2 regions of the Faecalibacterium sp. BIOML-A4 genome follow, and region 2 is predicted to be linked to the other one. Evidence: a T-box and tRNA genes for the amino acid it is inferred to sense, from the RefSeq annotation. Region 2 holds a T-box; the other holds one or more tRNA genes.
The links. The T-box of region 2 lies ahead of metG (methionine--tRNA ligase). A T-box ahead of a tRNA ligase gene usually reads a tRNA of that ligase, here a tRNA-Met.
Positions count from the first base shown of each region.

Region 1: it encodes a tRNA-Met, which carries the amino acid that the T-box ahead of metG (methionine--tRNA ligase) is inferred to sense. The anticodon was not compared.

Region 1 is NZ_WKZG01000013.1:45,073-60,387, forward strand. It holds gene GKG34_RS09905 (aminotransferase class I/II-fold pyridoxal phosphate-dependent enzyme) at 1-251, shown strand, start outside; gene GKG34_RS09910 (PTS glucose transporter subunit IIA) at 416-931, shown strand; gene GKG34_RS09915 (hypothetical protein) at 983-1,129, opposite strand; gene GKG34_RS09920 (GTP-binding protein) at 1,188-2,132, opposite strand; gene GKG34_RS09925 (EAL domain-containing protein) at 2,253-5,282, opposite strand; gene GKG34_RS09930 (hypothetical protein) at 5,319-5,576, opposite strand; gene GKG34_RS15755 (hypothetical protein) at 5,650-6,219, opposite strand; tRNA gene GKG34_RS09940 (tRNA-Met) at 6,389-6,465, opposite strand; gene GKG34_RS09945 (DUF4349 domain-containing protein) at 6,552-7,691, opposite strand; gene GKG34_RS09950 (sigma-70 family RNA polymerase sigma factor) at 7,678-8,169, opposite strand; gene GKG34_RS09955 (hypothetical protein) at 8,292-8,867, opposite strand; gene GKG34_RS15695 (hypothetical protein) at 8,993-9,130, opposite strand; gene GKG34_RS09960 (biotin transporter BioY) at 9,464-10,024, shown strand; gene argF (ornithine carbamoyltransferase) at 10,081-11,079, opposite strand; gene GKG34_RS09970 (dCMP deaminase family protein) at 11,472-11,951, opposite strand; gene GKG34_RS09975 (elongation factor G) at 12,195-14,279, shown strand; gene GKG34_RS09980 (hypothetical protein) at 14,526-15,315, shown strand, end outside.
Region 2 is NZ_WKZG01000003.1:130,814-146,128, reverse strand. It holds gene dusB (tRNA dihydrouridine synthase DusB) at 59-1,078, shown strand; gene yfbR (5'-deoxynucleotidase) at 1,087-1,677, opposite strand; gene GKG34_RS03445 (YfhO family protein) at 1,809-4,196, shown strand; gene GKG34_RS03440 (ABC transporter substrate-binding protein) at 4,643-5,740, shown strand; gene GKG34_RS03435 (ABC transporter permease) at 6,113-7,057, shown strand; gene GKG34_RS03430 (ATP-binding cassette domain-containing protein) at 7,065-7,877, shown strand; gene GKG34_RS03425 (hypothetical protein) at 8,026-8,259, opposite strand; gene GKG34_RS03420 (TatD family hydrolase) at 8,348-9,163, opposite strand; gene GKG34_RS03415 (EamA family transporter) at 9,160-10,122, opposite strand; gene metG (methionine--tRNA ligase) at 10,129-12,126, opposite strand; T-box leader at 12,196-12,437, opposite strand; gene GKG34_RS03405 (Dabb family protein) at 12,483-12,785, opposite strand; gene GKG34_RS03400 (hypothetical protein) at 12,861-13,079, opposite strand; gene GKG34_RS03395 (hypothetical protein) at 13,089-13,400, opposite strand; gene GKG34_RS03390 (hypothetical protein) at 13,420-13,737, opposite strand; gene GKG34_RS03385 (DUF2798 domain-containing protein) at 14,905-15,315, shown strand, end outside.

The sequences.
Region 1 (15,315 bases), on a different contig from region 2:
TCAGCCGGAACGCCATCGAAACCGCAGACCGTCTGAAGGAGGGCCTTGCTGCCAAGGGCTACCGCTTCTATATGGAGTCGCCCACCAATCAGGTGTTCCCCATTCTGGAAAACAGCCAGCTGGAAGCGCTGGAGCCACTGGCAAAGTTCGGCTTCTGGGAGAAGTACGACGACACCCACACCGTGATGCGCATTGCCACCAGCTGGGCCACCCGCATGGAGGAGATCGAGCAGCTGATCGACCTGATGTGACCCTGCCGAAGATTTTCTGCCGGTTTTTTGCGGGATACCAATTGCAATTCCTTTCACAATGTGGTATCTTTTGGGTAGACCAATGGGTTGGAGACGGTGGGCCTTGCAGGACAGCGTTCCGGCCGGCTGGCTCTATGAAATGATCGGAAAGAAGGTATTTTAACATGGGCTTTTTTGATAAGCTGTTCGGCGGCAAGACCGAGCAGGAAGAGACTGTCAAATTCTTCGGTCAGAGCAAGACCGTTCTGACCCCCATCCGCGGCAAGGTGCTGGCACAGGCCGACATCCCCGACGAGACCTTTGCACAGGGCATCCTTGGCCCCGGTTGCGGCATCGAGCCCACCGGCAAGACCGTGTATGCTCCGTTTGACGGCACCGTGGAACAGGTGGCTTCCACCCTGCACGCCGTGGGCCTGACCAGCGAGGACGGCATCGAGATCCTGATCCATGTTGGCATGGACACTGTGGAGATGCAGGGCAAGGGCTTCAAGGCACTGGTCAAGGTGGGCGATAAGGTCAAGGCCGGCACCCCGCTGCTGAAGGTGGATCTGGACGCCATCCGCGCCGCAGGCCATCCCACCGCTACCGCCATCATCGTGACCAACGGCGATGACATGGGCGAGCTGAAGATGCTGGCCGAGGGCGATGTGCTGGCCGGCACCCCGCTGTTCAAGTTCTGATCGTAATCGTAAAAGGCGTGAGCTTCCATTCGGAGGCCCACGCCTTTTTTGTTATTCCTTTTCTTGTTTATATTTCAGCACCTTCTGGGCGAAATGTCCATCGAAGAACTGGATGAAGGGGCCAAGGGCGATGATGATAACACCCATCACCATGCCGATGATGCGCCGTGCCGAGGGAGCCTGCCGGGTCTTGTTCATGACTTCCTTCTCTTTTTCCTTCTGTTTTTCACCATTCTGTTGTTTTTGTGTTGAAAATTCAGGCCTTGAGCCGGGCTTCAATGGCCGCTTTGTCCAGTCCTTCGCCAATGACGATGAGCACATCCTGCCCCTGCGGGATGGGTTCCAGCGTTCTGCCGGCAGCAGTGGCGTTCAGCTCCAGCCAGCCGGTGGTGCCCTGCGGGTCCGGTGCAAAGCCCTTCACCCGCAGCACATGGCCGCAGGCGGCATCCGCAAACAGGTGGTCGGCAGCGGCCTGCAGCTGCTGCAGCGTCAGGTGCTGCTCCAGAAAGCACAGAGAGCTGAAGGCTTCGTGCTCGTCAAAATGCAGCTTTTCGCAGCTGGCCTGCCTGCAGCCGCAGGCCGCAATGGCGGCAAGGTCGGCATCGGTAAGCCGTGCCCAGTCCTTGGTGACGATCTCTTCCGGCGCAAAGCGGCGGGAGCACTTGCAGCCATCCAGCGCACGGGTCAGGTGGGCCACGGCGGCAGCGGTCTGCTGTTGCCCGGCCAGCTGGGTACGGCTGACCAGCACCCGGCCCGCGTTGGCCGTCTCGGATGCCAGCACGTACTCAGCCTGCGGCGAAAGCGTTTCCGGCAGCATGGCATCCACTATGGCGATCACATTGCCGATGTGATACCAGCGGTCCAGCGGGTCGTCCCGCAGCACATCAAAAAACTCGTCCACATCAAAGATGCCGCTGGGTTCCACCACCACCCGGTCGAACCCGCGCATGGCCATGGCAATGAGCTTGGTGCGCATCCGGCGCTGGTGGGTGTCGCAGTCGCATCCGCCGCTGATGGTCTCAAGGTCGCAGTTCGGGCCAAGAAGGTCCTGCACCAGCATGGCATCCACGTTCACTGCGCCGAAGTCGTTTTCCAGAATGCAGACATTGTGGCCCTGTGCCACCAGATACCGGACATACCGGCGCAGAAAGGTGGTTTTGCCTGCGCCCAGAAAGCCGGTGATAAGGTCTACCTGTACCATAATAAAAAAGCACCTCCTGTGCTGTTGTTTGCCCGGTTCCAGTATACCGCAGCAAACTGTAATACGCCAGTGGCAGATGCAAAAAGCCCCGCATTTCTGCGGGACTTTTTATGTTCGTATTCAGCCGCTTTCGGATGCAGAGCTGTACTCGGCAATGACCTTGTGGGCGGCAGGTGCCATTTTGGCCGGTACGGCGGCAGGTTTTGCAAGGAAGTAGCCCTGCAGCGCATCCGCGCCCAGCTCGATGACCTTGCGCAGCTCGGCGGCGGTCTCCACGCCCTCGGCAATGATCTTCATGTTGCGCGGGTGGGCATAGGCCACGATGTTCTGCACGATCTGCTGCTTGTCCGGGTCGGTATCGATGCCGCGGATGATGGCGATATCCACCTTGATGAACCGGGGCGAAAGCTCCAGCAGGCTGTTCTCGTTGGCAAAGCCGCTGCCGTAATCGTCCAGCGCGAACATGCCGGAGAAGCCCGGCGCATGGCGCTTGACCTCCAGTGCTTCGTGGTTAATCTCCTCTTCCTCGGTGATCTCAATGACCATCTGACGGCGCAGTTCATGCCAGCGGCTATCCATATACTCGCTGTCCTCTCTGGGCAGGCAGATGCTTGCAATGGAGTTGATGAACAGCATCGTGTCCCTGCGCACAAGGCCCTCGCTGCGCAGGTGGTCGAAGTTCTCCAGCGATTTGAAGAAGGTCAGCCGCTCGATCTCGCACAGTGCGCCCTGCTCCCGCGCCAGCTTCATGATGGTAGCGGGCGAGCGCAGCGCTTCCATATCGGAGCGCATCAGGGCTTCGTATGCCATCGCCTTGCCGGTGCGGGCCGAGAAGACGGGCTGGAACACATAGTACACCCGCTCCTCGGTAAGCAGCTGCTGGAAGTCGCGTCTCAGCTGTGCGGCCTGTGCTTCCTGCTGGTAGATTTCCATGCTGAACTCTTCCAGATGTCCCTTGTTGGTGCGCTTGACCTGATAGAGGGCAAAGTCGGCATACTTTTTCAGGATGTCCATATCGGTGCCGTTGGCCGGGTACCACGCCACACCGCCGGAAATGCTGATACGCAGCTCATTGCCGCTGGGCAGGATGGCAACGCTCTTCTGCATGGCGCTGCTCAGGGTGCGGATCTTCTCACGGATCTGATCCTGACTGGAATAGCCGTAGAACAGCAGCACGAACTCATCGCCGGAAAGGCGGGACACCACAGTGCCGTTGGGTGTGTTCTCCGCAAGGCAGCGGCCAGTGCGGTGGATGTACTGGTCGCCCCAGTCGTGGCCGTAGGTATCGTTGATGTGCTTGAGGTTGTCCAGATCCATCATCAGCAGAGCTGCAACGCCCAGCTGGTGCGGATCGCGGAACAGCTCTTCGCTCACGCGGTGGAAGGCCTGACGGTTATACAGGCCGGTCAGGATATCGTAATCGCGTTCGTGCTCAATACGCATGCGCTCCAGCGTGGTGGCGGTAACGTCCTCGGCCAGACCCACCTGCGTGGTCTGGTCGTTGGTGACGCGTAGCATGATGTAGCGGGTCTCGCCCTCCCTGCGGATGGTGAGTATCTTGTCTCCCTCTGCCGTGGTGGTACAGGGATGGGAAAGCTGGATGTTGCTCAGCTTTTCCTCAAAGCGGCGCACACTCAGGAAGTGATCCTTGGGCTGGGAGGCACCCAGCAACGCAAAAAAGTTATCGGTAACATACACACTGCCAGTGTCGAACCTCAGCTCATAGCCGCCCAGCTCCACACTGGCCATGTCCATGATGCGCAAAAACTTTGTGGAGTTGTTCAGCAGCTCGCTGTTCAAGCTGGTCAGTGCATCGGCCAGACGGTCCAGCTCCCGGATGTTGGTATGGGACAGCTGCGGGAACTGCTTTTTCTCCTGCCCGTCCACCACTTCGTGATACAGCAGCTCCACCGGATGGGCCAGATTGCGGGCAATGACCAGACTGCCCAGCGCGCCCAGCACCAGCGTAAACACAATGGCAATGGCGATCACGTTGCGCACATTGTCTGCAAAGGCAAACAGCACCTTGCTGTTCACGGTGCCGATCAGCAGCCAGCGCTCATTGGAAAATGGCGCGTTGCGGCTGTACAGAGTAATGGGCAGGGCCACGGCATAATAGTCTTTATTCCGTAGCGTCAGCCAGCACTCGTCCGCCCGGAGTTCGCAGTTCATCATGCCGGCCGGTGCTTCCGAAGTGATCATATCCTCGCTGGAAGTGACCGCCTTGCTGACGATAAAGGAGGTATCTTCCTCATCAGCAGTGGTGGAGACTAAGAAGTAGGTGCCGGTATTGCCGTCCTGCAGTTCACTGTAAGGCAGCTTTGTCTGCAGGTAGCTGGTAAGCAGCTCCACACCCACCACACCGTAGATCGTGCCGTCCGGCAGGATCAGCGGCTGGGAGTAGGCAATGGCGGTGCGGCTGTCGTTGCCTATCTTATAGGCACTGGTGGTCCAGCGGCCGTAATCCTCGGCGTTCAGCCTTGCGCCGTCCTCCCACGCGGTCTGGAAGGGAGTCTTGGAAAAGCCGTTGCCCTTCAGGCCGTAGTAGCGCAAGGTGGGCTGCCAGCTTTTATCGGTGGTGATGCCCAGCTTTTTGACCACCGCCGAGCTGCCGCGCTCGATCATCAGATCGGCGTTGTCCTCCGAAGGGCGGGCATCCGGGTCCAGATCCCGCAGGTAGATGCCGGGCAGGCCGCAGCCCACATCAAGGTTGTGCAGATTCACGGTGTTCAGTACCACAAAGATGCCACTGACCGGTTTTGCTCGCAGGGTGTTCACCAACTCCGGCGCAATGGCCGTGAGCAGTGCGTCGCTCTTCTCACGGCTCGTGTTCAGTTCGGCCAGATCGAGCTGGCCTTCTTCCTGCATGGCAAGAACGGTATTGTTGATGTGCTCCGACAGATCGGTCAGATTCTGTGCATCCTGCATCAGGTCCTGCACGTAGCTGACGCGGTTGCGCACCTGCATGTTGAGCATGTCCTTGGCGTTCTGGTTCAGCCTGCCGTCCACATTGGTAATGGCAATGCTGACTGCCAGCAGCACCACCTCCACCAGCGTCACCAGCATCATGGCGTTAAAAATGGTGCGGAAGATAGGCCTGCCTGTTTTTTTGCGCCGGGCGGCATCCGTATCCTTCTGTCTGCGCAGCATCGCCATCACCTCTTTTCCTCAGCGTGTTCCGTCGGCTCAGCCCTCGTACTGTTTGAGCTGACTGCAGATATCCTGATACCATGCCTCAAAGTGATCGTCGGTCAGGAACTCGGCTTCTGCGTCCGCAGCGCTTTGACCCTCGGCGATGCGCTGCTCCACGGTCTCGCGGTCCGCAGCGGCAAGGTCACTCAGGCCGTATTCCAGCACCTTGCGGGCGCTGCTGCCGCTCACGCAGCCAAGGGCCAGCGCCGCGGCGCACAGCCCGGACACGACCGCTTTGAGATATTTTTTCATCGATTTTCTCCCCTGAGGGCGCTCACGCAGCAGGACGTTCCGGCTACCATATCACCCGATTATACCTAGTTTATCATACCATCTTTTTCCGGGTGCGTAACCAAAATCCGGCAAAAACCTTCACGATCACAAGAAAGCGGAAGAACTTTCCACCCATCGGAACAAAAAGCACAGCCGTCAACAGTTCATCCGCCTCGGCCAGCTGGGCCTCGGCAGCGGCATCGTCCAGCATATCCCTGCCCGCGCAGCGCTGCAGGATGACATGGCACACCGGGCGGCGTGTGGCCTCCAGCACCGAGTGACGGAAGCCGCAGCGGGAGACGTTCTTTTTGCCGTACAGCAGAATGAAGCCCATGCTGTTGCGGCTGTCCGCCCGCAGGAAGCCGTGGGTGATGTAGGGCATCTTCTGGCCTTCGGGCATCATGTCCAGATAGCCCACGGAGCCGTGGCGGGTGATGGTCTCATTGAAGAAGCGCTTGCCGTCGTTGCCAAAGATGGGCCAGATACCGCCGAAGGGGAAGGACGGACGGCTGTTGATGTCGGCTGCCTGACCTGCACGGGGGCCTGCCTCCATGGTAGCGCCTGCCCACATCATCATGCGGATGCCGGAGCCATCACGGCCCATGGAAGAAACGTTGTTCACATCGGTGCGGGCCTTGTGGGCAGCTACCATTTCAACGGCGAGTGGGTGTAAATTTTTGATACAGTAAGAGGGGCTGCTGCACTTTCGGCTAAAACGATGTGCAGCAGCCCCTTCTTCGTATCGGATACAGACAACAAAAAAGCGTTCTGAGAGATCTCAGAACGCTTGGTGGTTGCGGGGGCCGGATTTGAACCAACGACCTTCGGGTTATGAGCCCGACGAGCTACCAGACTGCTCCACCCCGCGATATTTACTTTGTGCTCTCAGCGGTTCTCGCTGACTGCTCAAGTATAATACCACAAGGGCGGGCGGATGTCAAGTATTTTTTTGATTTATTTTTTCTTCTTTTTCCAAACCACGAACCCTGCGCAGGCGGCGGCTGCGATCACCACCACCGGCCATGCACCGGCAAGGGCAACGATGACCTGCTGCAGGCCACCCACAAAGTTCTGCCAGCCAGCGGAAAGGGCGCTGACAAAGCGGCTGCCGAAGCCCTCGCTGGGCGGCGAGTAGGTGCTCACCTCGCTCAGGCTCACGTACACGGTGCACTCTTCCACCTGATCGTTGTACCAGTCCATCTGGCTCTGCCAGCTCTCGATCTGGCTCTGCACATCCGTCAGGCTGGACTCGATCTCAAGCAGGTCGGAGAGGTTGTCGGCCTGCTGCTGCAGCTGCTGCAGGCGGGTTCGCTGGTTCTTGAGATTCTCAAGCCGGGTCTCCACGTCCATGTACTGGGCGGTCACGTCGTCGGCCTGCTGGTTTTTGTAGGTCACGTTGCCTGCTTCGGCCACGGCGGCAAGAAAGTTCTCGTAGTTCTGCTGCGGCACCCGGTAGGTCAGGCTGACACTGCGGCTGTCACCGGCATCCGAGTATTCACTGCTGGATTCCAGATAGCCGCCCGCTTCAGCAAGGGCAGCATCCAGCGCAGCGCGGGCTGCGTCGTAGTCCTTGCTTTCCAGGCTGAGGTTCGCGGTGTAGATGATCTTTGCGTGGTCGGTGCTGTGGGCCGCTGCTGCCGCATCGTCCTCCGAATAAACAGCGGTGCCGTTGTCTGCGCCGCTTTCCAGCGCCATGGTGTTCAGACTGTAATCGGCTGCCATGGGGCTGTCCACAGCGGCGCGGTCCGCGCCGCCTGCCGCCATCCCCGCCGCAGTACTGTCCGCAGAATAATAGACCGCCGGACTGCTGCTCTTTGCGCCAAGGCCGATTTGTCCGGTGGCAAAAGCACCATAGCCTACCACGCACACAGCAAGGCAGGCCGCCAGTGCGCCCACCCGCTTTGCGGGGAAGCGGATCAGTTTCTTCTTCGGCTGCACCGGGGCGGACTGAGCCGGTACCGGTGCGGCGGTTTTCATCATGGGCTGGGCCTTTTCTTCTTCGGTCAACTGGTCGGTCATGGCCAGCAGCTTTGCCTTCAGATCGTCCGGGGCGTAGAGGTCGTCCGTCTCCATCTTGTACTCATACCACCTCATCTTCGATCTCCTCCTTCAGCATCGTATGTAACTGCGCCCGGGCACGCCGCAGCCAGCTCAGCACCGTGTTGGACGGTGCGCCCATCATCCGGCCGATTTCCGCCGCCGTGTACCCCTCGTAGTAATGCAGATAGATGGCATTGCGGTAGTTTTCCGGCAGGGCGCGCACTGCGTCCAGCACACTGCCGTCCTCAAACGCATCGGGCGCGGGCAGGTTCTCGTCCAGCTCGGTGTCCTTCTGATGGGCTGCGCGGGTCAGGTCCCGGCAGCGGTTGATGGCCACCCGCAGCAGCCACGCCTTGAGGTGCTCCTCACTCTCAAACGTACCATTATAATGCAGGAGCTTCTCGTAGACATCCTGCACCACGTCCTCGGCATCGGCTGTGCATCGGCTGTTGTGTATGGCAGCGCGGTAAACAGCATCGCTGTATTTCTGCACTGCCAGCGTAAATACTTCGTTTCTGGTCAGCTGTCCCATAGTTTCAAGCTCTCCTTTACCGCCTGTACAGGGCTGGTGGAATTCGTGTTCCACGGGGGACATTCACCCTATACACGGCTGAACGCCCCCGAAGATTGCATTGCTGGAAAAATTTATGAAAATCACCTTTTATATACTCTCTGCAGCAGGGCCACCCGTTCTGCAAGGAAGGTCTCGGCCTTCGGATGGTGCAGCCAGCGCTTGTTCGCCGCTGTGCCAGCCAGCTTTCTGCCCAGCGCTGCCGGGTCGGTATCGGCCTGCATCACATCCTGCATGGTCAGCTGCAGCGTCAGCGCCGCAGGGGTGTCCGGCAGCGGCGGCAGCGGGTCCTCCCACACAAAGGGCGGCAGCAGCTGCACCGCCACCGTGGCGCGGGTGCACTCCTCGGTGAGCAGCAGGGCTGCAGGCGTGCCGTCCGGCTGGACGTGCAGGGTGCTGTACAGCAGCTGCAGACTGCCCTCGGCCAGCAGGCGGATATCCCCCTCCCGCCCGGTAGGCGAAAGGCTCAAATATTCCCGCGCCTCGTCCAGATAGATGTGCCGGGCCGGTGCCTGCACGCGGGCATACAGCGCAGGCAGCGCAAAGCGGCCCGCTTTGTCCAGTGCGTGCTGCAAAAGCAGGTAGAACTCGGTCAGTGGGTAGGCCGGGTCCGGCTGCGGCATCCCGAAATCGGGGCGCGATACGTGTCCTCCACCCATAGGGAACCTCCTTGACAAATAACGCTGATGCGGTATAATAAATACAGAAGGGGCGCTGACTGCAAGGGTCAGCTTTCCATCCCGCTTGTCAAAAAGATTGACCGCACAGTTTGGAAGCAGGGCGGTCAATCTTTTTTGTTATCATCGTCTTTCTTCTGGGAAAACTTTGCCACGACCTCAATGGTCAGGCGGATCACATCCACGATCAGGCTCAACAGTGTGAGAATGAACGTGAGCAATGCGAGAGTCTCCAAAAGAGTCATCCGACATCCCTCCCTTCGCCTTCAAGGCTCCGGGCAGGGCACTTGCAAAAAAGTTTCCTCCCGGAACCTCTGCTTCATCCTAAGTAGAAAACTAGATAAGAAGAATCAGCGATAACGGGACAGAAAGCATGACCACCAACTTTGCAATCAGCGCCTTATTGACAGTATATCACATTTCCCGACTCGACACAATGTGTTTTGTCCCCCGGTCAGTGTGCCGGGAGTTTTTATTGTAAACCCCCTCGAAACTTTATTGTTGACCATCTGTCTCCCGCTGCGCTATACTCGAGCACAGATGCCTTGTAAATTTTTAACAGAGGGGAATTCTATTCTATGAAAAACAAAAAACTGACCACCTATCAGATGGCTGTCACTGCGCTGATGGCCGCCGCGCTGTGCGTGCTTGGCCCGCTGAGCGTGCCCATCGGAGCCATCCCCATTTCGCTGTCAAACTTTGTCATCTGCCTGACCGCATGGCTGCTGGGGCCAAAGTTCGGCACGCTGAGCGTGGCGGTGTACCTGCTCATCGGCCTTGTGGGCGTGCCGGTGTTCTCCGGCTACGGCGCGGGCATTGCCAAGCTGGCAGGCCCCACCGGCGGCTATCTGGTGGGCTACCTGCTGCTGGCCTTCATCGGCGGTCTGTTCATCGAAAAGAGCAAGGGCCAGCCGGTGATCTCCGGCATCGGCCTTGTGCTGGGCGATGCCGCCTGCTACGTGCTGGGCACCGCATGGTTCGTGTTCCAGATGCAGTGCGAGCTGGGCTATGCGCTTTCGGTGTGCGTGTACCCGTTCATTGCGCTGGACCTCGCCAAGATCGTGGTGAGCTGCATCGTGGGTGCACTGCTGCGCAAGCGTCTGGTACAGGCTGGCGTGCTGAAGCTGAAGGAAGCCTAACAGGAAAAGCAAAAGGGAGACTGCAAACGCAGCCTCCCTTTTTTATTTGTGATCCGTTATTTTACATAGCCAAGGGTCGCAGCCATCACGGCCTTGATGGTGTGCATCCGGTTCTCGGCTTCGTCGAACACGATGCTCTGGGGGCCTTCAAACACTTCATCGGTCACTTCCATGGCATCGCGACCAAAGCGCTCGCCCATCTCCTTGCCCACGGTGGTCTTGTGGTCGTGGAAGGCGGGCAGGCAGTGCATGAACACAGCGTGCGGGCCTGCAATGTCCATCAGCTGCTGGTTGATCTGGTAGGCGGCAAGGTCGTTGATGCGCTCAGCCCACACCTCCACCGGCTCACCCATGGACACCCACACATCGGTGTACAGCACGTCGGCACCCTTGGCGGCCTTGGCGGGGTCCTCCTCAAAGGTGAGGGTGGCACCGGTCTCGGCAGCGATCTTCTGGCACTCGGCCACGAGGGCAGCGTCCGGCTGGTACTTCTTGGGTGCACAGGCAGTGAAGTTCAGGCCCATCTTGGCGCAGCCCACCATCAGGCTGTTGCCCATGTTGTAGCGGGCATCGCCGAAGTAAACGAAGTTGATGCCCTTCAGGTGGCCAAAGTGCTCCCGGATGGTGAGGAAGTCGGCCAGGATCTGGGTGGGATGGAACTCGTTGGTCAGGCCGTTCCACACCGGCACACCGGCGTAGTGGGCAAGGTCTTCCACGATCTGCTGGCCATAGCCGCGGTACTCGATGCCGTCGAACATGCGGCCCAGCACACGGGCAGTGTCGGCGATGGACTCCTTCTTGCCGATCTGGCTGCCGGACGGGTCAAGGTAGGTCACTTCCATGCCCAGATCGTGGGCAGCGACCTCGAAGCTGCAACGGGTGCGGGTGGAGGTCTTTTCAAAGATCAGGGCGATGTTCTTGCCTGCCAGCTGGTCATTGTGGCGGATGCCGGCCTTCTTTTTTGCCTTCAGGTCTGCGGCAAGGTCCAGCAATTCTTCGATCTCGGCAGGGGTGTAGTCCAATAGCTTCAAAAAGCTGCGGTTCTTCAGACTCATTGTATATTTCCCTCTCTATGCAAGCATTGTTGAATATTTATTCGAGATATAGCTCTATTATAATGATATCCTGTAAAAATTGCAATACCCTGTCGGATATGTTATACTAATCGTGCTGCCCTTCTCCATTCTGGCAACAGAAGGGAGGTGAGCCGGATGATCGACATTTTTACCAACTTTATCGTGGCTGTCGCAGCGCAGGTAGCTGCAACCTACCTGTGCAAGTGGCTTGAGAGTCACAGAAAGGGCAAGTAAGCACAAAGAACCCCCGCGGAGCTGCAACTCTACGGGGGTTCGCTTTTTGTGAGCCGGTGATCTAACCTTACCAACTTTCTATCTTTAGTATATGCAATCCGGCGCAAAAGTCAAGATGCTATGAAAAAATTCACACTTTACAGCTCCAGCTCGGCCTTCCGTCCGGTGGACTGATAGGCAGTCAGCTTCACGCCGGCCTTTTTGAACATGAACCGCGCCGCCACGCTGGAATCGCTGTCGTGGTACTTGTCGCCGTAGTACACCACCTCGGCAATGCCCGACTGGATGATGGCCTTGGTGCACTCGTTGCAGGGGAACAGCGTCACGTACACCCGCGCACCTTTCAGGTTATTGTGGGCGCTGTTGAGGATGGCGTTCAGCTCGGCGTGGCACACGTACATATACTTGGTGTCCAGCGGTGCGCCCTCCCGCTCCCAGGGCATCTCGTCGTCGCTGCAGCCAATGGGCATACCGTTGTAGCCCAAGGACAGAATTTTGTTTTCCGAGCTGACGATGCACGCGCCCACCTGACTGTTGGGGTCCTTGGAGCGCATGGCCGTGAGCAGCGCAATGCCCATGAAATATTCATCCCAGTTGATGTAATCCGTGCGTTTCATTTTGGTATGCTCCTTGTGCCTGTATTCTGCCTTTTATTATAGCGTATCGCTGTGGATTTTACAATAAACTTTGGCACTGCCGTGCAACTTGCACAAAACACTGCCCCGAAGTTTGGCGCTTGATTCGTCAGAATTTTCAAACGAAATATTTAAAAATCATTTTAAGTGTGGTATTATCTTTGTAAAATATGCCACAAAAGCGGAGAGAATGCTCCGTGCGGCGGAAATGAGGGAAAAACCGATATGAAATACGCAAGCAACAACATCCGCAATATCCTGATTGCCGGTCATGCCGGCAGCGGCAAGACCACGCTCACCGAGGCGCTGGTCTATTTTTCGGGCGCTGCCGAGCGTATGGGCCGGGTCGAGGACGGCACTACTGTTTCGGACTTTGACCCCGAGGAAGCAAAGCGCAAGGCCAGCCTGTCTGCATCGGTCGTCCCCGTGGAGTACGAGGGCATCAAGTACAACCTGATCGATGCGCCGGGCCTGTTCGACTTCGAGGCCGGTGAGTACGAGGGCATCCGTGCCGCCGAGAGCGTACTGGTGGTGGTGTCCGGCCGCAGCGGCGTGACTGTGGGTGCGGAAAAGGCGTTCCAGCTGGCCCGCAAGAATGGCAAGGCTACCATGGTGTTCGTCTCCAAGTGCGATCTGGAGAATGCCAACTACTTCAAGATCCTTGAGGATATGAAGATCAAGTTCGGCTCCACCGTCTGCCCCTGCGTGGTGCCCGCCAAGCTGGACGACGGCACCCCCGTGTACATCAATCTGTTCAGCCAGAAGGCCTTCAAGTACGAGGGCGGCAAGCAGATCCAGGTGGACCTGCCGGACATCGGCCACCGTTTTCAGGGCCTGATCGAGGCCATGAGCGAAGCCATCGCCGAAACTGACGATGAGCTGATGGAAAAGTTCTTCGGCGGTGAAGCCTTCACCACCGAGGAGATCGTGGAAGGCATGCGCAAGGGCGTCAAGGACGGCCTGATCACCCCCGTGTTCTGCGGCAGCGCCGTGAACCAGCAGGCGCTGGATATGCTGCTGTTCAACATGCACAAGCTGCTGCCCAGCCCGGAGCACGAAGCCAGCACGCTGGCCGAGGATGCCGCCGGCGAGCCGGTGGAACTGCACTGCACCGTGGACGAGCCTACCGCCGCCTACGTGTTCAAGACCGTGGCCGACCCGTTCGTGGGCAAGCTGAGCTACCTGCGCGTGGTCAGCGGCAAGGTGACTGCAGGCGAACCCCTCACCAACGCCCGCACCGGCGATGTGGAGAAGATCTCCAAGCCCCTCACCGTCATTGGCAAAAAGCAGGTGGACTCCGACGGCATCATTGCCGGTGACATCGGCGCAGTGGCAAAGCTGGTGAGCGCCAAGACCGGCGACACCCTGTGCGACGCTGAGCGCGTGGTCAAGCTGCCCGCCCCCGTGTTCCCCAAGCCCAGCCTGTTCATGGCCGTCACTGTGGCCAAGAAGGGCGACGAGGGCAAGATCAGCAGCGCGCTGGCCCGCCTGATGGAAGAAGACCCCACCCTGAGCTACGAGAACAACGCCGAGACCCATCAGCAGGTGATCGGCGGTCTGGGCGAGCAGCATCTGGACGTGGTGAAGGCCAAACTCAAGAACAAGTTCGGCGTGGAGATCGGGCTGGAAGCACCCCGCATCGCCTACCGCGAATCCATCCGCAAGGCCTGCCAGAAGCAGGGCCGTCATAAGAAGCAGACCGGCGGTCACGGCCAGTTCGGTGATGTTATCATCAACTTCGAGCCCTGCGACAGCGAGCAGGTCGTGTTTGAGGAGAAGGTGTTCGGCGGCAGCGTGCCCAAGAACTTCTTCCCGGCTGTTGAAAAGGGCGTGCGCCTTGCCGCCGAAAAGGGCGTGCTTGCAGGCTACCCCGTGGTGGGCCTGAAAGCCACCCTGCTGGACGGCAGCTACCACCCGGTGGACAGCTCCGAGATGGCCTTTATTATGGCCGCAAAGCTGGCTTACAAGGCCGCTATGCCGGAGGCCGGCCCGGTCATTCTGGAACCCATCCACACCCTGAAGGCTCATGTGCCAAACGACAACACCGGCGATATCATGGGCGATGTGACCAAGCGCCGCGGCCGCGTGCTGGGCATGGAGCCGGACGAGGACGGCCTGCAGACCATCATCGCTGAAGTGCCGCTGGCAGAGCTTGCAAACTTTACCACCTTCATCCGGCAGACCACGCAGGGCCGCGGATGGTTCACCACCGAGTTTGCCCGCTACGAGGTTCTGCCCGAGATGCTGGTGCCTGCCGTTGTGGAGCAGGCCAAGAAGCTGGGCAATCTGGACGAGAGCGCAGACGATTGATTCTCTAACTGAATAGGACATTTCCCCGATCCCCGCCGACACCTTTTTCCCTCTGTCGGCGGGGATTTTTGTTGTTATTTTTCTCAGATCCTCTAAAAATCTCTGCCATTTTTAGGCATCCTTCCAATCTTGTCTAAAATCCTTGATTTCTGTTGGGGGGGTAGAATAAAGATTGGTGAATCTTTTTTGTCCACGATCCGCGCAGACAAGATCCACCCGCAAAAGTCGTATCAAGGGGGAATTTATATGAAAACGCGACTTATCAGCCTGCTGCTGGCATTCAGCATGGCACTGACATTTCTGCCTGTCGGGGCAGTCTCTGCATTTGCGGCGGAGACGGGCAGTAATGAGCTCGACCTCACCTCTAACGCTAAGGTCACAATCACAGAGACTGCCACCTATGATCTGCTGCCCAGCGAAAATGCACAGGGGTATCTTGTGATTGACGCCCCGAATTGCACTGTCACCCTTCGCATGATGGGCAACATCAATATCGCACAAAATCAGAATAATTTTATTGTCGTAAATCAAGGCACTCTCGTTCTTGAAGGTTCTGACTACTTACTTGGCTATTCTAATGCTATTTCAACAACCCATCCCCTGATCACAGTATCCTCCGGTGCAAAGGCCGTGATCAATGACGGTCAGTTTAATAGCAATTCATCTATCGTATCCAATTCCGGTACGGTAGAAATCAACGGCAGTGGACGCTATACAACATCCACCAGCTATGTCATTGTCACTCGTCCCAACAGCGTTTTAACAATCAATGATGGGTATTTTCATTCAGATTCACGCAGTGTTATTTACGGAGAATCCAGTCAAGAGATTGAAATCAACGACGGAACATTCATAAACGAGTCGCCTCGTTCTCCCACTATCAATCTGAACCACGATAAGCAAGTGTATATCCATGGCGGTACTATTCAGAATCTGGTAGGTGGCCGTGCGCTTGATACTGGAGACAACACAACGATTGAAGAACAAAACGGAAAAAAAATTCTGCTGGAAGGCATGCAAGGAACGTATGTTACGA
Region 2 (15,315 bases):
CCCAAAAATCTGGCTCCCCTGCGGGGGAGCTTTTTTCGATAACAGCGAGGAACAACCAATGGAACCTTTGAAAATCGGCAATATCATCCTGCCGCACCGGGCGGTGTTCGGCCCGATGGCGGGCTTTACGGATGCACCCTGCCGCCGCCTGATGGCCCAGCACGGTGCAGGCTTTACTGTGAGCGAAATGGTGTCCAGCCGGGCGCTGGTGTACGGCGACCACAAGACGGTGAGCCTGCTCAAGGCCGAACCCAACGGTGCACCCTATGGCGTGCAGATCTTTGGCGAAGTGCCCGAGATCATGGGCGAAGCCACCGCCGCCATCGAACAGTACGAGTTCGATTTTGTGGATATCAACATGGGCTGCCCGGCCCCCAAGATCGTTTCCGGCGGCGCAGGCAGCAAGCTGATGCTGGATCCAGACCGCTGCGGGCGCATCGTGGAGCAGGTTGTGGCAAATACAAAACGGCCTGTCACCGTGAAAATGCGCAAGGGCTGGGATGCCGACCACATCACTGCAGTGGAGTGTGCCAAGGCCTGTGAGCAGGCCGGCGCAGCCCTCATTGCGGTGCACGCCCGTACCCGGGAGCAGATGTACACCCCCGGCATCGACCCGGAGATCATTGCCCGGGTGAAGGATGCCGTCAGAGTGCCGGTGCTGGGCAACGGCGACATCCACTCGGCAGAGGATGCGGTGGAGATGATGCAGGCCACCGGCTGTGACGGCGTGATGATCGCCCGGGGCGCGCTGGGCGACCCGTGGCTCTTTGAGCGGGTGAACGCCGCCATTGAAGGCCTGCCCGCACCCAAGGCACCCAACCTGCAGGCCCGCATGAATGCGCTGCGCCGTCAGGTGGAGGAGATGGTGGAGCAGAAGGGCGAGTTCGTCGCCATGCCGCAGGCCCGCTCTCAGACCATGCACTATATGAAGGGACTGAAAGGTGCGGCCAATCTGCGCCGCTACTGCTGCACCCTGACCCATCTGGAAGATCTGGACGAGCTGATCGATGCTGTTTTTGAAGAGCAGCGCAAAGCGGGCATCGACCCGGACGACGTGCGCGAGGTGCCGTTTCCGTAAGGGGAATATTACTGCTGCCGGGTCAGCTCATCCAGATTCTGGGTGTAACAGGGCAGACAGTGCTCTATGAACCAGTCGGCTTCCGGGCAGTGCATGGCCTGCAGGGCCGCTTTCTGCTGGGCCAGCGCCGCGTCAAACTCGTGGTTGCCGCTGCGCTGCTCCTCCGTGCATTTGATGAGGGCGCTCAGCCGGTCGGCGGCCTTCAGCAGGCGCTTTTCCTCGGCGGTGAGCAGTTCCCCGGAGATGAACGGGGACAGCTCTTCGCTCAACTCGTCCGGCAGAAGGCCGGTCATGCAGCGCACGCTCTCGGTTTCCAACGCCTTGTAGGCATCCCGCAGGGTGGGGCTGCTGTACTTGACCGGTGTGGGCATGTCGCCGGTAATGATCTCCGGCGCGTCGTGGTACAGCGCCGCCACTGCTACCGTTTTGGGGCGGCAGGGCGTGCCGGTGTACCGCCGTGCGATCAGGCAAAGCATGTGGGCCAGCAGGGCGGTATCGCAGGTGTGCTCGCTGAGAGATTCGGCCCGGGTGGAGTGCATCAGGCTCCAGCGGGTAATGTATTTCATGCGCGCCAGCAGGGCGCTGAACGGGTACAGCATGGCAGCTTCCTCCTTTTTTCTCCAACATACCTGTCCGGCAGAGCGTTGTCAAGCCCTTTTTTCTGCGCAGTGTTCGTGCTATACTAGAACAAACCAACTTTCTGCCGCTTTGGCAGAGAAAAGAGGAAACCATGGAGCGGTCTGGTACTGCCCGGCAGCCGCAGCTGCTGGGACAAAAAAAGGATAAATTCTGGCTGACGGTGGGCCTGTGTGCCCTCACGGCGGCCCTGTTCTTTCTGCCGTTTTATATCATCGACGGCGGCTTTTTCCACTATGCAGGCGATTTCAACAGCCAGCAGATCAGCTTTTACCGCTATATGAACGGCTTTATCAAGGGCGCAGGCTACCCGGACAGTGCGTTCACCTCGGTGCACAATACCTTCTCATGGGCCACCGACCTTGGCAGCGGCGTGATGAACGCCTATTCGTTCTACCTGTACGGCTCGCCGTTCTTCTGGTTCTCGCTGCTCTTCCCGCAGGGGTGGCTGCCCTACCTCATGGTGCCGCTGCTGGTGCTCAAGTTTGCCGTGGCGGGCGGCGGTGCGTACCTGTATCTGCGCCGCTACGTCAAAAATATCGACTACGCCGTGCTGGGAGCCTGTCTGTATACCTTCTCCGGCTTTACGGTATACAATGTGTTCTTCAACCACTTTGTAGATGTGGTGGCGCTGTTCCCGTATCTGCTGTGGTCGCTGGACGAGGCCCTTTACAACGACCGCCGCAGCTGGTTTGCGTTCTGGGTGGCGGTGAACCTTGTCAACAACTACTTCTTCTTCATCGGTCAGGTGGTATTTCTGGCCATCTACTTCATCTGCAAGCTCAGCACAAGGGACTTCCGTCTCACTGCAAAAAAGTTCGGGCTGCTGGCTTTTGAAAGCGTTCTGGGCGCTGCCATGGGCAGCATCCTGCTGGTGCCTGCGGTGCTCTCCATTTTGCAGAACCCGCGCACCATCGACCTTTCCTCCGGATGGGGCTTTCTGACCTACAGCAAGGTGCAGCAGTATCTTGCGATTCTCGTCAGCTGGATCATGCCGCCGGATTCTCCTTACCTCACATCCATCTGGTCGGAGGGCGTGATCAAGTGGACCAGCATGTCGGCCTATCTGCCGCTGTGCAGTCTGGCCGGTGCCGTGGCCTACTGGAAAGCAAAGTGCGGCGACAGTAAAAAGCGCATCGTGGGCACCTGCGCCGTGTTCGCACTGGTGCCCATCCTGAACAGTGCGTTCTACGCCCTCAATTCCAGCTACTATGCGCGCTGGTACTATATGCCGGTGCTGGTGCTGGCCGCAATGACCGTGAACGCGCTGGAAGACCACAACACCGATCTGGACAGCCCGGCCCGCGGCATCAGCTGGCTGATGATCGCCACGGTGGCCTTTGCGGTGGTGCCGGTGCAGGACAGCGACACCGGCAGCTGGTCGTTCGGCGTGCTCAAGAACCCCGGTCAGTACTGTGCGGTGCTGGGCTTTGGCCTGCTGGGCCTGCTGTTGTACCGCTATCTCTGCCAGAAGTGGCGGGGCGACAGCCGCTTTGCCCAGCGCCTGACGGCGGCAGTGCTGGCGTTTGCCTTCCTGTTCAGCGTGGTGCACATCGGCATTGGCAAGTTCGGCCAGTGGTATACCGACAGCGACCTTGTGAAGCAGGACACCAACGCCCTGCTGTTGAAAAACGACCTGCCCGAAGGCGATTACCGCGTGGATACGTACAAGATCCACGACAACATCGGCATGTGGCTGGATAAAAGCTGCCTGCAGTATTTTGGCAGCACGGCGGCCCCCAGCATCCTCAGCTTCTACCCGGCGCTGGGGGTCAAGCGGGATGTGCGCAGTGAGCCGGAGCTTTCCAATTATGCACTGCGGGGCCTTTTGAGTGTGGAGTACCTTATCACCACGCCGGAAAAGCAGACCGACTTTGAAAACGAAGCCGACGACGGCTGGGAATATGCCTTTGCAAAGGACGGCTATGCGGTCTACCGCAACACGAACTACGTGCCCATGGGCTTTGCCTATGACTATTACCTCACCCAGACCGAGTACGAAGAAACAGTCAAGGCCACCCGCGCAAACCTCCTGATGCGTGCACTGGTGCTTACCGACGAGGATGCTGCAGTCTACGGCAAGTACCTCACCCATCTGCCGGAAGGCAGACGGGAGGAGCTGTACTATGAGTCCTACGTGCAGGACTGCCGCGAGCGCCGTGCCACGGCTGCCAGTGTGTTCCAGATGAACAATTCGGGCTTCCACGCCGAGATCACGCTGGAAAAAGAGAACCTCGTGTTCTTCTCCGTGCCTTACGATGACGGCTTTACGGCCTATGTCAACGGGCAGGAGGCCGACATTGTGGAGGTGGACGAGGGATTGATGGCTGTGCTGTGCCCGGCAGGTGAAAACAGCATCGATTTTGTCTACCAGCCCGACGGCATCCGGCTGAGCCGTGCGCTGACTTTGGGCGGCATTGTGGTATGGCTGGCGTACACGGCGTACTTCGTCTGGCGCAAGCGCCGCACAAAGCGGGCCTGATGCACGGAAGAATGACTTTGTGCTGTAGAAAAAAGAAATTTTTGAAATTTCCCCTTGACTTTATGCCAATAAAGTGTATAATGCAATCAAACCGATGAGGCGGAAGAGAACCTGCACAGCGCATCTTCAGTGAGCCCGGACAGTGAAAACGGGCGAGAGCGGGGCAGAGCTTCGTGGGCCGCCGAGGGCCGGGCAAATGGGCAGCAAGCCTTAGTAGCTTTGGACGGAAGTCTCCGTTACAGGACAGGGGAGTGTTGGCTCTCCGTGAGAGGCTCTGCATTTTGCAAAGCAGGGCAAGCAAGGTGGCACCGCAGAATCGAACTTTACCGATCCTGTCCTTGTGGATAACACACAGGGACAGGGTCGTTTTTATTTGTAAGACCCGTCCCGCAAGGGGAGCGGGTCTTTTACTTTTGCCGCCCGCTCCGGGAAAGGAGTTTACTGTTATGAAAAACGTTACCATGATCTCCCGCCGCAGCTTCCTCAAGGCCGCTATGGCTGCTTCCGCCGTTTCTGCACTGGCATTCACCGGCTGCGGCGGCTCCGCTTCCAGCACCGTGGCTGCATCTTCCACCGCTTCTTCCGCTGCCGCTTCCGCAGCAGCCGAGGGCGGCCAGACCTTCAAGGTGGGCATCGTCAACTATGTGGATCATGCTTCCCTCAACCAGATCGTGGAATCTGTGGAGAGCCGTCTGGATGAGCTGGGGGCAGAGAAGGGCGTTACCTTCGACTACGCCGACTACTACGCAAATGCACAGGCTGACCAGTCCAACCTGAACCAGATCGGTGCCGACCTCGTAGGGGACGGCGTGGATGTGATCGTGGCTGTGGCTACCCCCACCGCCGCAACCATGCTGGCCGCTGTGGAGGATACCGATATCCCCGTTGTCTACTCTGCTGTCACCGACCCCGCCGCTGCAGGCTTTGACGGCGAGGAGAACATCACCGGCACCTCCGACGCACTGAACACCGAGGCCATCATGAAGCTGATCACCGCTGTCAACCCGGATATTGACACCATTGGCCTGCTGTACGACCTGAGTCAGGATGCCTCCACCCAGGCCATTGCCGATGCCAAGGCTTTCTGCGATGCCAACGGCATCAAGTACATTGAGAAGAACGGCACCACCACCGCCGAGGTGCAGATGGCGGCCGAAGCCCTGATCGCTTCCGGCGTCAAGGCCGTGTTCACCCCCACCGACAACACCGTGATGACCGCAGAGCTGTCCATCTACGAGACCTTTACCGAGGCAGGCGTGCAGCACTACACCGGTGCTGACAGCTTTGCACTGAACGGTGCGTTCGTGGGCTACGGCGTGGATTACGTCCAGCTGGGCGAAGCCACTGCCGATATGGTGGCAGAGCTGCTGTGCGAGGGCAAGACCACTGCAGACCTGCCCTACCAGACCTTTGACAACGGCATCGTCACCATCAACACCGAGACATGCGAAGCGCTGGGCCTTGACCTCGACACCGTGAAGGAGGCCTTCAAGCCCTACTGCACCGAGATCGTGAAAGTGACCACCGCAGAGAACTTCTCTTAAAAAAGTACCCTCTCAGTCAAAACCTGACGGTTTTGCCAGCTCCCCCGAAGGGGGAGCTTTTGGCGGCTTTAGGAAAAGTTTTCGATTCAATTGCAAAGTGTGCAGCTTTGCCAGAGGCTCTCCCTTTGGGAGAGCTGGCGCGTAAGCGCCTGAGAGGGCGAGGACGCCGCCCACAGCGCCGCGCTTTCGCAGAAAGCGGCGCTGCAAATGCCGTTTTCCGTCACGACCCTACTCGTGAAAAGGGGATTCAGAAAAGCCCGCAGGCTTTTCTGAATCCCGAATAAAAACCCAATTCCGCTGAATATGGCCAGAGCAAAAGCGGAGGCCATTTTAAATCGTCCAATCAAAAAGAAACATAAAAGGAGCACACACATGCTGGCGAGTATCTTTTCGCTCAACGTCCTACAGACGGCGCTGGAACTGGGCTGTATCTATGCCCTTGTGGCGCTGGCACTGTTCCTGAGCTATTCCATCCTGAACATCGCAGACCTTTCCACTGACGGCTGCTTCACGCTGGGCTGCGCCGTGGCCTGTCAGGTAGCACTGACCGGCCACCCCATTCTGGCCCTGTTCGCAGCCATGGCGGCAGGTGTGTGCTCCGGCTTTGTTACGGCTTTTCTGCAGACCCGCCTTGGGGTGGAGAGCATCATGGCAGGCATCATCGTCAACACCGGCCTTTACACCATCAATCTGGCCGTGATGGGCTTTTCCTCCACCATGTCACTGGTCAAGACCGACACTGTTTTCTCGCTGGCAAAGGGCTCACTGAGCTTCCTTGGCGGCTGGTATAAGCTGGCCATCGCGCTGGCCATGATCCTGCTTGCCGGTGCGGCGATGCTGGGCTTTCTGGGCACCCGGCTGGGCCTGTCCATCCGCGCCACCGGTGACAACGCTGCCATGGTGCGTGCTTCCAGTATTAACCCGGCTTTCACCATTACGGTGGGCCTGTGCATTTCCGGCGCATTGTGCGCCCTCTCCGGCGGCCTGCTGGCACAGTATCAGAAGAGCTGCGATATCAATGTGGGCACCGGCATGGTGACCATCGCACTGGCTTCCCTCATCATCGGCGAGACTCTGCTTGGTAAGCGCACCATGCTGCGCCGGATCATCGGCGTGGTGTTCGGCAGCTGCCTGTACCGTTTTATCGTGGCTGTGGCGCTGCGCTTCAATGTGCCTGCCGCCGCCATGAAGCTGGTGTCCGCCATCATCGTGGCCATTGCCATTTCGATGCCGGCCATCAAGGAAAAAATCGCCTTTGAGCAGCGCAAGCATGGGGCCTGCCGCCGCCGCGTAACCACCGGCAAGGAGGGAAAGTAAGATGGAAATGCTTCAGCTGAACGATCTGCACAAGACTTTCAACCCCGGCACGGTCAATGAAAAAGTGGCCCTGAACGGTGTCAGCCTGCACATGGAAGCCGGGGACTTTGCCACCATCGTGGGCTCCAACGGCGCGGGCAAATCCACCCTGTTCAACGCCATCACCGGCGGCTTCATCGCCGACGAGGGCAGCATCCTGCTGGGCGGACAGGATATCACCTTTGCGCCGGAGCACCAGCGCAGCAAGGTCATCGGCCACCTGTTTCAGGACCCGCTCAAGGGCACGGCACCCAACATGACCATTGAGGAAAACCTTGCGCTGGCCTATCTGCGTGCCGGCACCGCGCCCCACGCCATCTTCTCCCGCATCTCCCGCAAGGACAAGGAAGTGTTCCGCGAAAAGCTGGCGCTGCTGGATATGGGCCTTGAGGACCGCATGAAGCAGCCGGTGGGACTGCTTTCCGGCGGCCAGCGGCAGGCGCTGACCCTGCTCATGGCAACGCTGGTCACCCCCAAGCTGCTGCTGCTGGACGAGCACACCGCCGCACTGGACCCCGCCACCGCCGAAAAGGTGCTGGAGCTGACCAAGAGCATCGTGGCCGAAAAGAAGATCACCTGCCTGATGGTCACCCACAATATGCATCAGGCATTGGAGCTGGGCAACCGCACCCTGATGATGGATTCCGGCCGCATCGTCTTTGACGTGAAGGGCGAGGAACGCAGCCGGATGACCGTGGACGACCTGCTTGAAAAGTTCCGCGAGAACGCAGGCAAGAATCTGGACAACGACCGCATCCTGCTGAGTAAAGTGGAAAAGTGACCCGGACAGGAAAGCACAGCCCCGACAGACCATGCAGTCTGCCGGGGCTGTATTTTTGCAGGAGCACACCGCAGGGAAAAAGCGGTTCCCCCTGAAACTGCAAATCCCCCCTGCGCAGATGCACAGAGGGGATTTTAAATATCAGAAATTACTGAACGTATTCGACCGTGTACTCGAAGCCGTACTCTTCCTGCAGCTTCTTCACCTCGGCCTCGCAGTCCTCGATGAAGGTGGGGGCGTAGACAGAAGCGCCATTGTGGGCCTTCTTGTAGTCCTCAACGATCTGCTGCAGCTTTGCCCAGCCCTCGTTGGCCTTGTTCTGGTCGATGCTGTCGGGGAAGTTGATGATGAACTCGCGGTGCTTAGGAATACGTGCTTTCATGGTAGGTTCTCCTTATAACAGTTTGGATTTTGATTGTTGATTTATACAGAAGCACAGAGAAAAACCTGTGCAACTTGCGAAAAACGGATCACAGCCCGTATACCCGGCGGGCATTTTCGGCTGTGGTGCGGAACACCTCTTCCACAGAGATGCCCCGCAGCTGGGCGATATACTCGCCCACATAGCGGATGAGGGAGCTGTCACAGCGGGTGCCGCGCACCGGCTCCGGTGCCATGTAGGGGCAGTCGGTCTCCAGCACGATGCTTTCCAGCGGCAGGGCGCTGATGGCTTTTGCCGCCCGCTTGGCACCCTTGAAGGTACACGCCCCGCCAAAACCGATGAACAGTCCCTGCTTTGCCAGCCACACCGCGTCATCGGCACTGCCGGAATAGCAGTGGACGATGCCCTTGGGCTGGTATTTTTTGAGCAGGGCGTAAGCATCGGCGTGCGCATTGCGGTCGTGCACGATGATGGGCTTGTCCAGCTCCAGCGCCAGCCGGATGTGTGCTTCAAACATGGCCAGCTGGGCGTCCTTGGGCACAGGCCAGTGGTAGTCCAGCCCGCACTCCCCCACAGCTACCACCTTGGGGTCCTCGTAATACGGGGCCAGAGCGCGCATCTCTGCGGCCCAGTCCCCGCCGTACACCGAGACCGTAGGAGCCGGGCCTTCCTCGCCGCAGTCGGCGGCGGGCAGCAGGCTTTCCGGGTGGATGCCAACAGCTGCCACCACCCACGGGTAGCGGTGCGCCAGCTCCAGCACTTTGGGTGCATCCCCGGAGTGGGTGGCCTGTTCACACACGCCCACCACGCCCTTGCCGGGCAGGCTGCCCAGCAGGAAATCGCGGTCGGCGTCAAAGGCGCGGGCGCTGTAGTGCGCGTGGGTGTCAAAAATGGGGCCGGTCATTTGCCCTCCTTTTTGGCGGGGGCCTTGTTCACCAGCCAGATGCCCACACACACGAACACCAGCGCCGCCAGATACTGCCAGCGGAACAGGGGTTCGCCGTTGAGCACGGCGCTCAGCAGTACGTTGACCACCGGGTTCACAAAGCCAAAGATGGCAATGCGGCTGACCGGGTTGTTCTTCATCAGCAGGGCCCACAGCACATAGCCTGCCCCGCAGATGAAGGCCAGATACAGCATGACCGCCACCGCCAGTGCGCTCTGCACATGGAGACTGCCGCCCAGCACAGTGCCCAGCACGAACAGTGCCAGACCGCCCACGAACAGGTTGATGAAGCAGACGGCAAAGCTGTCTGCTTTTTTGGTCACGGATTTGTTCCACGGGCCGGACAGGGTAAAGATGATGGTAGCGGCCATCATGCAGAACACGCCCCAGCCGCTGCCGCTGCCGTGGTTGCCCAGCGTGCCGATGAGCACGCCCGCAAAGCCGATGACACAGCCCAGCGTTTTGGCAGGGGTCATGCGGTCGGCGTTGCCGTAGATGAAATGGGCAAAGATCACGCCTAGAAAGCTCTGGGTGCTGTTCAGGATGCCGCCAAAGGCACCCGTGAGCATGGCAACAGCGATGTAATAGAATGCGTACTGGGTCGTGGTCTGCCACAGGCCCAGAGCACAGCACTCCGCTGCCACTTTGCCGCGGGGAAACTTGGGCAGGCGGCTCTGCAGCAGAACACTGCCCAGAAGCACCAGAAAGCTGCCCAGCATGAACCGCACACCGGCAAAGCAGAAGATGGAGGCGGTGCTGCTGGTCTCAATGGAGAACAGCCGGTAGCCCAGCTTGATGAACGGGAAGGCCGAGCCCCACAGCACATTGCAGAAGATGGCCAGCAGCACGGCGAACACCGGCGTGCCGAAGATCTTATCCAGCCATTCCGCGCGGGAAAGCGTTTTGTTTTCCTGCATGGCGGCTCAGTGGATGCGGCTGCCTACGGGGGTGTCGTCGCCGTAGAAAGCGATGGAGCAGCCGCCGTCGGCGGTATCAGCAGCAAAGATCATGCCCTCGCTGACATACTTGCCCTTCATCATGGGGCGAGGTGCCAGATTGCACACAATGCCGATCTTCTTACCGATCAGGTCTTCCGGCTTGAACCACTTTGCAATGCCGGAAAGGATGCAGCGCTCCCGCTCGCCGTCAAACACGGTCAGGTGCAGCAGCTTCTTGCTTTCCTTCAGGTTCTCGCAGGCGCGCACTTCGGCCACGCGCAGTTCCACCTTGCAGAAGGTGTCAAAGTCGATCTCTTCCTCGTGGGTAAAGTCCACGGTGCTCTCCTCGGCGGGGGCGGCAGCCTTCTTCTCAGCTTCAGCCTTGGCCTTGTTGGCAGCTTCGGCAGCGGCCTTGCGCTTCTCGTCCTCTTCCTTCAGGTGGGCAATTTCCTTTGCCACATCGATGCGGGGGAACAGTGCCTCGCCCTTGTGCACGGTGTAGGTCTCCTGTGCGCCGTAGGTGGTCTTGGTCAGGTCCAGAGCAGATGCGTCCAGACCCAGCTGTTCCATCATCTTGGGTGCGGTGGTGGGCAGGTATGCGTTCAGCAGGATGCCGCACACGCGCAGTGCCTCGCACAGGTGGTACAGCACGCTCTCCAGACGGGCCTTGTTGGCCTCGTCCTTGGCCAGCGCCCAGGGAGCGGTCTCGTCGATGTACTTGTTGGCGCGCTGGATGACCGCAAAGATCTCCATCAGGGCCTGCGGGATGGTCAGGCTGTCCATGTCGGCCGTGACCTTGGCGGTCAGCTCGTTGACCATGGTCTCCAGCTCGGTGTCAATGGCCTCGGTACCGGCCACATTGTGCACGGTGCCGCCGAAGTACTTCTCGCACATGGCGACGGTGCGACTGAGCAGGTTGCCCAAATCGTTCGCCAGATCGCTGTTGATGCGGGTGATCAGGGCTTCGTTGGTGAACATGCCATCGTTGCCGAAGGGAATCTCACGCAGCAGGAAGTAGCGGATGGCATCCACGCCGTAGCGGTCGCACAGGATCACAGGGTCCACCACATTGCCCACGGACTTGGACATCTTGCCGCCGTTCATCAGCAGCCAGCCGTGGCCGAACACCCGTTTGGGCAGGGGCAGATCCAGAGCCATCAGCATGGCAGGCCACAGAATGGTGTGGAAACGCAGGATCTCCTTGCCCACCATGTGAAGGTCGGCAGGCCAGAACTTGTCGTAGTCGTGATATTTTTCGTTACCGTAGCCCAGCGCGGAGATATAGTTGCTCAGGGCATCCACCCACACATACATGGTGTGCTTGGGGTCAAAGGGCACGGGGATGCCCCACTTCACGGAGGTGCGGGACACGCAGGTGTCCTGCAGGCCCTGCTTGATGAAGGCGATCATCTCGTTCTTGCGGCTCTCAGGCTGGATGAACTGGGGGTTCTCCTCGTAGAGCTTCAGCAGGCGGTCGGCATACTTGCTGGTCTTGAAGAAGTAGGCTTCCTCGTGTGCGTCGTACACTTCGCGGCCGCAATCGGGGCACTTGCCGTCCACCAGCTGGCTGTCGGTCCAGAAGCTCTCGCAGGGCTTGCAGTAGTGGCCGATGTACTCGCCCTTGTAGATGTCGCCCTGCTCATACAGCTTGGTGAAAATTTTCTGGCAGGACTCCATGTGGTAGTCGTCGGTGGTGCGGATGAAGCGGTCGTAGCTGACGTCCAGCAGTTTCCACAGATCCTTGACGGTGGCTACGATCTTGTCCACATACTCCTTGGGGGTCACACCGGCGTCGGCGGCCTTGTCCTGGATCTTCTGGCCGTGCTCGTCGGTGCCGGTCAGGAACATGACGTCATAGCCCTGCATCCGCTTGAAGCGTGCCAGTGCGTCGCAGGCGACAGTGGTATAGCTGTGGCCGATGTGCAGTTTGTCGCTGGGGTAGTAGATGGGAGTGGTAATGTAGAATGTCTTGTGTTCACTCATAGGTTGATACTCTTCCTTTCCTGATTTGGCGGGGGACGAAAAAAGCCCTCATCCTGCCGGACTGAGCCGGACAAGGACGAGAGCTTGTAACTTTCGTGGTACCACCTTGCTTCGCCGCACCCTTGCGGGCGCAGCCTTTTGCCGGGCCAAAAAGCACGGCGCAGCGCGGTAACGGGCGCACCCGTCGCAGGCTCAATTTTCACCTGCGCAGCTCCGAGACCATCTTCGGCATCGCGCGGCCTGCCCGGTTCCATCCTTCGGGCTTTCTGTCAGGCGCAGACGGTGCGTACTCTTCTCTTCACAGCCAATTTACATTGTTATGTCTATAATACGCAAAAACGGTGGGTTTGTCAACATTAAATCTCGTAATCCAGACAGAACCGTGCCTTGGTGTAGGGCCGCACCTTGCCGTCGGCCACAGCCACATGGGCGGGATGGACGGAGTAGCCCTTGAGGGCCTCGGCGCTTTCAAAGGTGGTGTCCAGCATCAGGTCGGCGGTGGAAGAGGGGAGACCGTTGATGTTGACATGCACTTCCACAAGGCCCGGGACCTTGCCTGCCAGACCTTCCAGCCCTTCCTTGATGCCTGCCTTGACGGCGGCTTTTTCGGCGTCGGACAGCTCGTCCTTCAGCTGCCACAGGATCACATGCTTGACCATAATAAAATACCTCCTGCGTTTTTTTCTCATTGTAACAGGGTGAGAAAAAATCCGCAAGAGGAAAGCTGCAAAGTATTATTGGGGTGCGAACAGCAGAACCACCAGAAGCACGGCACAGAGCACCGAAAGTCCGATGCCCTCCAGCCGGGTCAATTTGATGTACGCTTCCGTTGGTTCGGTCTGTGTATACCGTCCACGGTCATGCAGGGCAATGGCATCCTCCGGCTGCAGCGCCATAAAAATGCCGAACCCGATGCCGAAAAGTGCGGTTAAGATCGCACAGATGACTTCCATAGCAACCCCTCACTTTTTGGTTTTGTCGCTCCTACTCAGGGCATAGCACAGATACGAGATCAGCAGGGCAGTGCACAACACGAGCGCCGCCACCATCAAAATGGAATTCAGCGGCTCGACCTTTGGCAGAAAAATGTTGACCAGATAGAGTGCACCGCAAAGGATCGAAGCAATGCCGTAAAATTTGTGAAAATGCTTCTTTTCGTCCTCGGTGCTCCAACCGGTGCCGGTGCCATTGTACAGATCCCGGATGCCGCGGTACAAAAACAGCACACCCAGCGCGGCGTTCAGCCAATCCCAGTCCGAAAGATTCAAATTCATAGTGGCCCCTTTCCGGCTGTCAATCCGCACTATGGTTCCAGCTTTCGTAAGCGACAAGATAAAGAAGGTCTCCCACAATGGCGATGCCGAAGATGATACGGTAGAGCAGCGATGTAACAGGTGTGAAGGCTAAGATCAGAAAGGCGATGCTGTTGAGCATGTAAAACACGCCGTTCTTTTTCTGCCAGAAGGCGCGGTACTCCGGGTCGCGGTGATACTGGTTGAACGGCAGATCGAGGAACGGGTCTTTGCCTTGAAAATCCCGAATGCCGGAGATGAACCAGATAACGGTCAGCACAAGATTAAGCAGAGTGGAAACCGAAACGAACGACTCCATGAAATGAACCTCCCATCTTTTTCCACAGTATACCACAGAAAAGTGCAAAAACAAAGGACGGTATTCAACCTTCCTGCGTAAAATTTGCACAAATCGGGCGTTGACTGTTGGTGAAAACAGCACAAAATAAAACCAGCCGGACGAGGCGGTTGCAAGCCCTCGTCCGGCTGGATACTTACTTCTTCGGAGTCATAAGCCTCTTCTCCTTGGGGTTCCTCATTTTCGGAGTAAACGTTTCATAGGGTGACTCTCCTTAGAAACTACTGGAAACTGAGAATCTATTTCAAGGGGACTGATTACTTAGTACATTGGATTGACCCTTCTCTTAACTGATGGAGTGCGGCACCGAGATTCTAAAGATGAATTTCATATTACCACATTCTTTCGAGTTAGATTCGCCAGGGGCAAACTACTTAGTACATTGGTAGAACTCCTTTTTTGCTATTCAAATAATGTTCTCCGTACAAAAGATACCTTCATAGGAATCATCTCCGGCGGATCTATTTGAATCGCTGGGGGTTAAGTTTATCGACAGGTTGTCGTGTAATCGCATTTTTGATGCTCAAGACTGGCTCATTTTTGTTGTGTTTTTATACGGGGGAAACATCCCGTCTGTGGTGAGCCTCTATTTTGCTTCTCAGCGAATCCCGACAGCCTGTCCCTGCTGTGCGGGTTCCATATCGACCATCGGTCTCGCTCCTTTCTGCTTCAAGTCAGCGGGATTAGCTCTCTCTTGAGCTTCTGCTGTACTTCTCTGGTTTCTGGCTTTATTATACATATTCCTGATTGATTTGTCTATTCGCAGAGTGCACAAGGATAGAAATATAAAATTGTGCAGTTCTTGAAAAACAGCAGATGGAACGTGCAAAATGCCGCTTTCTGCGCGGTGTGTCCGGACGATCGGGCCCTTTGGAGAGGAACTCTGTGCCCTGCAGGGAGGGCTGCCGAGGAAGTCAACAGCAAAGCTGCCCAGAAGTTCCGGGCCGTTTGTGGAGGATTTTGCGCAAAACGGGAGAAAGTGTCCACAGGGTATTATGCGTCAGATCGATTTGTGCTAAAATAGCGCCAATGAATGGTAGTCGCCGCCGCCCCGCGAGATGAAAGTTTCGCGGGGCGGCTTTTTTGCGGCAAAAATTTACACACAAAAGAAATGGAGACACAATCAAAATGCCTAAAACTTTACCGGAACGTATCTTCTTTACCATTGTCATGGCTGCCATTATGGTCTATGGCATGATCGTTTACAATGTGGCGCTGAACACAGGCGGTGTCACCAATGCCACCTTTGTCATGGCTCTGCACGAGATGCCGATCATGGTTCCCATTGCCTGCGTGCTGGAATTTTTCGTGGTGGAGAAACTGGCCACCGGATTGGCGTTTATGTTCATGCGGCCCACAGATCGTCCGCAGTTCATCACCTATGCCATCTCGCTGATGATCGTGTGCATCATGTGCCCGGTGATGAGCCTGATCGCAACGGTGCTGTTTAAAGAACCCGGCTTTGGCACTTGGGTGCATACATGGGGCTGCAATATGCCCATGGCCCTGTGCTGGCAGATGCTGTACTGCGGGCCGCTT